DNA from 2 places in the Buttiauxella sp. JUb87 genome. Region 1 is predicted to be linked to the other one. Evidence: predicted binding sites of a transcription regulator. Region 1 holds the regulator's gene; the other holds the start of a gene.

What was found. The regulator sigma-54, encoded in region 1, starts transcription at its own class of promoters, with help from an activator protein. The targets are predictions, from matches to a motif close to GTTGGCACANNTTTCGCTNT.
Region 2: the regulator sigma-54 is predicted to act here: its motif matches at 2,590-2,609, upstream of glnA (glutamate--ammonia ligase).

Annotation. Positions count from the first base shown of each region.
Region 1 covers NZ_SNVY01000002.1:770,671-775,105, forward strand. The annotation lists gene lptA (lipopolysaccharide ABC transporter substrate-binding protein LptA) at 1-406, shown strand, start outside; gene lptB (LPS export ABC transporter ATP-binding protein) at 413-1,138, shown strand; gene rpoN (RNA polymerase factor sigma-54) at 1,313-2,746, shown strand; gene hpf (ribosome hibernation promoting factor) at 2,769-3,056, shown strand; gene ptsN (PTS IIA-like nitrogen regulatory protein PtsN) at 3,264-3,755, shown strand; gene rapZ (RNase adapter RapZ) at 3,809-4,435, shown strand, end outside.
Region 2 covers NZ_SNVY01000011.1:100,066-104,500, forward strand. The annotation lists gene yihX (glucose-1-phosphatase) at 1-339, opposite strand, end outside; gene typA (ribosome-dependent GTPase TypA) at 493-2,319, opposite strand; gene glnA (glutamate--ammonia ligase) at 2,696-4,105, shown strand; gene glnL (nitrogen regulation protein NR(II)) at 4,338-4,435, shown strand, end outside.

The DNA.
Region 1 (4,435 bases):
CTTCACTGGCAATGTGATCGTGACACAAGGCAGTATCAAAATTAACGCCGACAAAGTGGTTGTGACTCGTCCTGGCGGCGAAGAAGGCAAAGAAGTCATTGATGGTTATGGTAATCCAGCCACGTTCTATCAGATGCAAGATAGCGGTAAACCCGTTAGCGGCCACTCAGCGACCATGCACTATGAGTTGCAAAACGACTTTGTAGTTCTGACCGGTAATGCTTATCTCGAGCAGGTCGACAGCAATATCAAAGGCGACAAAATTACTTATCTGGTGAAAGAACAGAAGATGCAGGCCTTTAGCGAAAAAGGTAAACGTGTCACCACCGTTCTGGTCCCTTCTCAACTGCAGAAAAAAGACGGCCAGGCTCCGGCACCAGCCCCTGCGCAGAAAAAGAGTAACTAATTCGTTATGGCTACTTTAATTGCAAAAAATCTCGCCAAAGCCTACAAAGGCCGCCGCGTCGTTGAAGATGTCAGCCTGGCTGTTAAGTCGGGTGAAATTGTCGGGTTACTTGGCCCAAACGGTGCCGGGAAAACCACCACCTTTTACATGGTGGTTGGCATTGTGCCGCGTGACGCCGGCAACATTATTATTGATGATGAAGACATCAGCCTTCTGCCACTTCATGCTCGTGCTCGTCGAGGTATCGGCTACTTACCGCAAGAAGCGTCTATTTTCCGCCGTTTAAGTGTGTTCGATAACTTAATGGCTGTGCTGCAAATCCGTGACGATCTTTCTGTTGAGCAGCGTGATGACCGCGCTAATGAGCTGATGGAAGAATTCCACATCGAACATTTGCGTAATAACCTCGGGCAGTCATTGTCTGGTGGCGAGCGTCGTCGTGTCGAAATTGCCCGAGCATTAGCCGCAAATCCAAAATTTATTCTTCTGGATGAACCTTTTGCTGGTGTTGACCCAATATCCGTCATCGACATCAAGCGAATCATTGAGCATCTGCGCGACAGTGGGCTCGGGGTGTTGATTACTGACCATAACGTACGCGAAACGCTGGCTGTTTGTGAACGTGCCTACATCGTAAGCCAGGGCCATTTAATCGCCCATGGCACTCCAGCCGAAATCCTGGAAGACGAGCATGTTAAGCGCGTGTATCTGGGCGAAGAGTTCAGACTCTGATAGGGTAGTAAAAATTATAATATTTATACTCAAAATAATTCGAGTTGCAGGTAGGCGACAAGGGAGTTCATCCCCAGGAGCTTACTTGAGTAAGTGACTGGGGTGAAGAAGTGCAGTCAACACCCCTGCAGCTCGAAGTATGACGAGTATAACCTGAGGAAGCTCGCTCTGAATATGAAGCAAGGTTTGCAATTACGGCTTAGCCAACAACTTGCTATGACTCCCCAGTTACAGCAGGCAATTCGTCTGTTGCAACTTTCGACGTTAGAGCTACAGCAAGAACTTCAGCAAGCACTGGAAAGTAACCCACTGCTTGAGCAAACCGATCTGCATGAAGAAGTTGAAACTCAGGAAGTACGTGAAAACGAAGCGTTAGATACCCGTGAGGCGCTTGAGCAAAAAGAAATGCCTGACGAGTTACCGCTGGATACCAGTTGGGACGAAATCTACACCGCAGGCACTCCATCAGGAACCGGAAGCGATTATATCGACGACGAATTGCCGGTTTATCAGGGGGAAACGACCCAGTCTCTTCAGGATTATCTGATGTGGCAGGTTGATCTCACCCCGTTTTCAGATACTGACACAGCAATTGCGACCTCTATTGTCGATGCCGTTGACGAAATGGGTTATCTCACAGTTTCTCTGGAAGAAATTCTGGAAAGCATGGGTGATGACGAAATCACCCTCGACGAAGTGGAAGCCGTACTCAAACGCGTTCAACGCTTCGATCCTGTGGGTGTTGCCGCACGTGATCTACGCGATTGCCTGCTCATACAGCTTTCACAGTTCGCTCGCGAAACGCCATGGTTAACCGAAGCCAGCTTGATTGTCAGCGATCACCTGGATCTGCTCGCTAACCATGACTTCCGCAGCCTGATGCGCGTCACCCGTCTGAAAGAAGAGGTGCTGAAAGAGGCAATGTGCCTGATTCAGTCTCTTGACCCACGCCCAGGGCAATCCATTCAGACCGGTGAACCGGAATATGTCATACCGGATGTTCTGGTGAAAAAAACGCAAGGTCACTGGACTGTAGAACTCAATGCCGACAGCCTCCCTCGTCTGAAAATAAACCAGCAGTATGCTGCAATGGGCACCAGTGCCCGCAATGACAGCGACTCGCAATTTATTCGCAGTAATCTGCAAGAAGCAAAGTGGCTGATTAAGAGCCTGGAAAGCCGGAACGACACGCTGCTGCGCGTCAGTCGCTGTATCGTTGAACAGCAACAAGGCTTTTTTGAACACGGCGAAGAGCACATGAAACCGATGGTGCTTGCTGATATCGCTCAGGTCGTAGAAATGCATGAATCGACCATTTCCCGAGTGACCACGCAAAAATATTTACATAGCCCACGCGGCATTTTTGAATTGAAGTATTTCTTCTCAAGCCACGTTAATACCGAAGGTGGAGGTGAAGCCTCCTCGACGGCAATTCGTGCATTAGTGAAGAAATTAATTGCTGCGGAAAACCCTGCGAAACCACTGAGTGATAGCAAGTTAACGACTATGCTATCGGATCAGGGGATCATGGTGGCACGCCGCACTGTTGCGAAGTACCGAGAGTCTTTATCCATACCACCGTCAAATCAGCGTAAACAGTTGGTTTGACTTAACCGATAAGGAAGACACTATGCAGCTCAACATTACAGGACATAACGTCGAAATCACTGACGCACTGCGCGAATTTGTGAGTACGAAGTTTGCCAAACTGGAGCAGTACTTCGATAGAATTAACCAAGTCTATATTGTGTTAAAAGTGGAAAAAGTCACGCATATTGCCGATTCAACGCTTCATGTAAATGGTGGTGAAATTCATGCCAGCGCGGAAGGGCAGGATATGTATGCGGCGATTGACGGTCTGATTGATAAACTGGCTCGCCAGTTAACCAAACATAAAGATAAACTAAAACAACACTGATAATCCGGGCAACTGTATAAGCAGTTACCCAAAATAATTCGAGTTGCAGAAAGGCGGCTACACAGTGAATCCCCATGAGCTTACTCTGGTAAGTGACTGGGGTGAGCGAGGAAGCCAACGCATATGCAACTTGAAGTATGAAGGGTAAAGACGGCTCGTTGCGTGGAGTAACGAGCCGTTAGCATAACAGGGTGCTTAGGTGAACTTATGATGAACAACGATTCTGCTCTACAACTTAGTCAAGTCCTGAACAAGGAATGTACCCGTACCAACGTACATTGCCAGAGTAAAAAGCGTGCACTGGAAATCATCAGTGAACTGGCAGCAAAACAGCTAGGCCTGCCACCACAAGTGGTATTTGAGGCTGTATTGACGCGCGAACGCATGGGCAGTACCGGTATCGGAAATGGCATCGCCATTCCCCATGGGAAACTGGAAGAAGATACGACTCGTGCCGTTGGGGTGTTTATTAAACTGGAAACCCCTATCGCTTTTGACGCCATCGATAACCAACCGGTTGACCTGATGTTTGCGCTGCTTGTTCCTGCGGATCAAACAAAAACGCACTTACATACTTTGTCTCTGGTAGCAAAACGTCTGGCTGACAAAACGATTTGCCGCCGCCTGCGTTCTGCACAGAGCGATGAAGAGCTTTATCAGATCATTACCGAAACAGAACAAGGTAGTGAAAGTGAATAATCTGGCTGCGGTCACGGGTATGCCGCAGCAAGAAAAGTTGGGGGAGTGAAAACATGGTGCTGATGATTGTCAGCGGCCGCTCTGGTTCAGGGAAGTCTGTAGCCTTGCGTGCACTAGAAGATATGGGATTCTACTGTGTAGATAACCTACCAGTGGTGCTATTACCTGATCTTGCTAAAACCCTCGCAGAACGCCAAATTTCTGCGGCAGTCAGCATCGACGTGCGTAACATGCCGGAAAATCCGGAGATCTTTGAACAGGCAATGACCAGTCTGCCTGACTCATTCTCACCACAATTGTTGTTCCTTGATGCCGATCGCAACACGCTGATTCGTCGTTATAGTGACACGCGCCGCTTGCACCCGCTTTCCAGTAAAAATCTCTCGCTGGAAAGTGCGATAGATGAAGAAAGTGACTTGCTGGAGCCATTGAAATCCAGAGCCGATCTGATCATCGACACCTCTGAGATGTCGGTGCATGAGCTCGCGGAAATGCTGCGTACCCGTTTGCTTGGTAAACGTGAACGTGAGCTGACAATGGTGTTCGAGTCCTTTGGCTTTAAACATGGTATTCCGATTGATGCGGATTACGTGTTCGATGTGCGCTTCCTGCCAAACCCGCACTGGGACCCGAAGCTGCGCCCGATGACCGGTCTGGACAGACCTGTTGCTGCGTTCCTC
Region 2 (4,435 bases), on a different contig from region 1:
GTGTAAGCGGTTGGTATTTGAAAGCACCACGACGCGATGTCCATCTTCGCGAAGTTTGTTCATCACGGTGATAACTTCTGTGCGTAACCCGACAAAGATAGCCTGCCAACCGGCGGAAAATTGATCGAAGCTCAGTGCCATGCCCATTTCTTCACAGACCGCTTCAGCAAACTCTTCATCACTAATTTGCCCACGCTCGTGGCGTTTGAAAGCCTCCCCCATCACAAAGCTTTTTTGCAAATTCGCTAGCGGTATACGGCTGTAATCGCTCCATACCCCCATCACGCGGTTGAAGTCGATATCAACAATGACGTTGCCTAAATCAAAGATATACAGCATAAGCCTCTCCTTTGCGTATGGACAAATAACTGTAGCGGTAAAGGGAGGCTTTGACTATCGGCGGGTTTGCAATGATGCAGGTTCTGCGAGCAACAGTGCAAAAAAAAGCCCCGCCTAAACAGGCAGGGCTTCAATGCTTTGCAGGAAAGAAACTTACGCTTCTTTGCCGCCACGACCCGCGCGTTTGCGGTCGTTTTCAGTCAGGTGACGTTTACGAATACGGACAGAAGTTGGAGTCACTTCTACCAGTTCGTCGTCATCGATGAATTCCAGAGCTTGCTCCAGAGACATCTTCAGTGCTGGGACCAGAGTGGTTGCTTCGTCAGTACCAGAAGCACGCATGTTGGTCAGTTTCTTACCGGTCAGGCAGTTTACAGTCAGGTCGTTAGAACGACTGTGAATACCGATGATCTGGCCTTCGTAAACTTCTGCACCGTGGCCCAGGAACAACTTGCCGCGATCTTGCAGACCGAACAGAGCAAACGCAACCGCTTTACCCTGGCCGTTAGAGATCAGCACGCCGTTCTGACGCTGGCCGATTTCGCCTGGTTTCACGTCGTCGTAATGGCTGAATGTGGAGTACAGCAGACCCGTACCAGAAGTCATGGTCATGAACTCAGTACGGAAGCCGATCAGGCCACGTGCTGGAATCAGGTAATCCAGACGGATACGGCCTTTGCCGTCAGGGATCATGTCTTTGACATCACCCTTACGCTCGCCCATCGCCTGCATCACAGAACCCTGGTGTTGTTCTTCGATATCCAGAGTCACGTTCTCGAACGGCTCTTGCATACGACCATCGATCATACGGTTGATTACTTTCGGACGGGACACAGCCAGTTCGAAGCCTTCACGACGCATGTTTTCGATAAGAACAGACAGGTGCAGCTCACCACGACCGGATACACGGAATGCATCCGCATCTTCGGTTTCTTCAACACGCAGTGCGACGTTGTGCACCAGCTCTTTGTTCAGGCGGTCAAGGATCTGACGAGAGGTAACAAATTTACCTTCTTTGCCACAGAACGGAGAGGTGTTGACGTTGAAGAACATGGTAACAGTTGGTTCATCAACAGACAGTGCTGGCAGCGCTTCAACATTTTGCGTGTCGCAAAGGGTGTCGGAGATGTTCAGCTCGCCCAGACCGGTAATCGCGATGATGTCGCCGGCTTCCGCTTCGGTGGATTCAATACGCTCCAGGCCGAGGTGGGTCAGTACTTTACCGACTTTACCGTTACGAGTTTTACCTTCGCTGTCGATGATAGTGATTTGCTGGTTAGGCTTCACTTTACCGCGTTTGATGCGACCGATGCCGATAACACCAACGTAGTTGTTGTAATCGAGCTGGGAGATTTGCATCTGGAACGGACCATCAAGGTCAACGCTTGGTGCTTTAACGTGGTCAACAATCGCCTGGTACAGCGGGGTCATGTCTTCCGCCATATCACCGTGATCGTTACCTGCGATACCCATCAACGCTGATGCGTAGATGATTGGGAAATCGAGTTGCTCGTCAGTAGCGTCAAGGTTTACGAACAGGTCGAACACCTGATCAACAACCCAGTCAGGACGCGCGCCAGGACGGTCAACTTTGTTGATAACAACAATTGGCTTCAAACCATGAGCAAATGCCTTCTTGGTTACGAAGCGCGTCTGCGGCATTGGGCCATCCATTGCATCAACGACCAGCAGAACGGAGTCTACCATGGACATTACACGTTCAACTTCACCACCGAAGTCGGCGTGCCCAGGGGTATCAACGATGTTGATACGGTAGTCATTCCATTTGATAGCGGTGTTTTTAGCGAGGATGGTAATCCCACGCTCTTTCTCCAAATCGTTGGAGTCCATCACGCGTTCAGTGGCTTCAGCACGGTCGTTACTGAAAGTACCAGATTGCTGCAGCAGCTTATCAACCAGGGTAGTTTTACCATGGTCAACGTGCGCGATGATGGCGATATTACGCAGATTTTCGATCACAACTTTGCCTCAGGCATTAGAAATAGCGCGTTATTGTACACGTATTAATCGAAGGACATAACAGGATCACAAAGAACTTTTACAAACAATGTTGAAAGTAAGGGTTTGTGATCGCTTTCACGGAGCAAAAAAGGGAGCCACAACGAAAATTGCACCAATATGGTGCTCAAATCTCAGACTGAAGCACTACATTGGTGCAAACTATCCATCATGGTGCATCCCTTTTGCACTATGGTGCGCATGATAGCGCCTTTTTAGGGTAATTTAAAAGTTGGCACAGATTTCGCTTTAAACATTTTAGGGCGAATAGCCAAACGAAGAAAGTATTGAACACCTCGTTACCACGACGACAATGACCAATCCGGGAGAGTTAAGTATGTCCGCTGAACACGTTTTGACGATGCTGAATGAACACGAAGTGAAGTTTGTAGATTTGCGCTTCACTGACACCAAAGGTAAAGAACAGCACGTCACTATCCCTGCTCATCAGGTTACTGCTGACTTCTTCGAAGAAGGCAAAATGTTTGATGGTTCTTCAATTGGTGGCTGGAAAGGCATCAATGAATCCGACATGGTTCTGATGCCAGATGCGTCTACCGCTGTTATTGACCCATTCTTCGCTGATTCTACGCTGATCATTCGTTGCGACATTCTTGAGCCTGGCACCATGCAGGGTTATGACCGCGATCCACGCTCCATTTCCAAGCGTGCTGAAGACTACCTGCGTTCTACTGGCATCGCCGATACCGTACTGTTCGGGCCAGAACCAGAGTTCTTCTTGTTCGACGACGTTCGTTTCGGTAGCTCCATCTCCGGTTCTCACGTGGCTATCGATGATATCGAAGGTGCATGGAACAGCGGCACCAAATACGAGGGCGGCAACAAAGGCCACCGTCCTGCTGTTAAAGGCGGTTACTTCCCAGTTCCTCCGGTTGACTCCGCACAAGACCTGCGTTCTGCAATGTGTCTGACTATGGAGCAAATGGGCCTGGTTGTTGAAGCTCACCACCACGAAGTAGCAACTGCTGGTCAGAACGAAGTGGCTACCCGCTTCAACACCATGACTAAAAAAGCAGATGAGATTCAGATCTACAAATATGTGGTTCACAACGTTGCTCATGCTTACGGCAAAACAGCGACCTTTATGCCAAAACCAATGTTTGGCGATAACGGTTCTGGTATGCACTGCCATATGTCCCTGGCTAAGAACGGTGTAAACCTGTTCGCTGGTGACAAATATGCTGGCCTGTCTGAGCAAGCGCTGTACTACATCGGCGGTGTTATCAAACACGCTAAAGCCATCAACGCCCTGGCTAACCCAACCACCAACTCCTACAAGCGTCTGGTCCCGGGTTACGAAGCTCCAGTTATGCTGGCTTACTCTGCAGCTAACCGTTCCGCTTCAATCCGTATCCCAGTAGTTGCGTCTCCGAAAGCACGTCGTATCGAAGTGCGCTTCCCGGACCCAGCGGCTAACCCGTACCTGTGCTTCGCAGCACTGCTGATGGCTGGTCTTGATGGTATCAAGAACAAAATCCATCCGGGCGAAGCAATGGACAAAAACCTGTACGACTTGCCTCCAGAAGAAGCAAAAGAGATCCCACAAGTTGCAGGCTCTCTGGAAGAAGCACTGAACTGCCTGAACGAAGACCGCGAGTTCCTGACTGCGGGCGGCGTGTTCACTGATGAAGCTATCGATGCTTACATCGCGCTGCGTATCGAAGAAAACGACCGCGTGCGTATGACTCCGCACCCAGTCGAGTTTGAACTGTATTACAGCGTTTAATGACGTTGAGCAGATTGCTGACAAAATTCACTAAACAGGTGTTGTAGGGCTGCGCTTATCCGACCTACGAAGTGGTTTGTCATCAGTCTCAGAAGATTTTTAGTTGCCGTGGAAACTTTTAGCCCATCTCAGGATGGGCTTTTTTCTCCACAAATAATCTGCTGCAACAATATCTTTTGCTGCCAGGAAACTATAATGCACCATCACAGTGCAAATTATCGGAGACTGCTGTATGGCAACCGGCACGCTGCCCGATGCTGGGCAGATCCTGAATTCTTTAATCAATAGCATTTTACTGGTCGATGACGAACTGGCGGTTCATTACGCCAA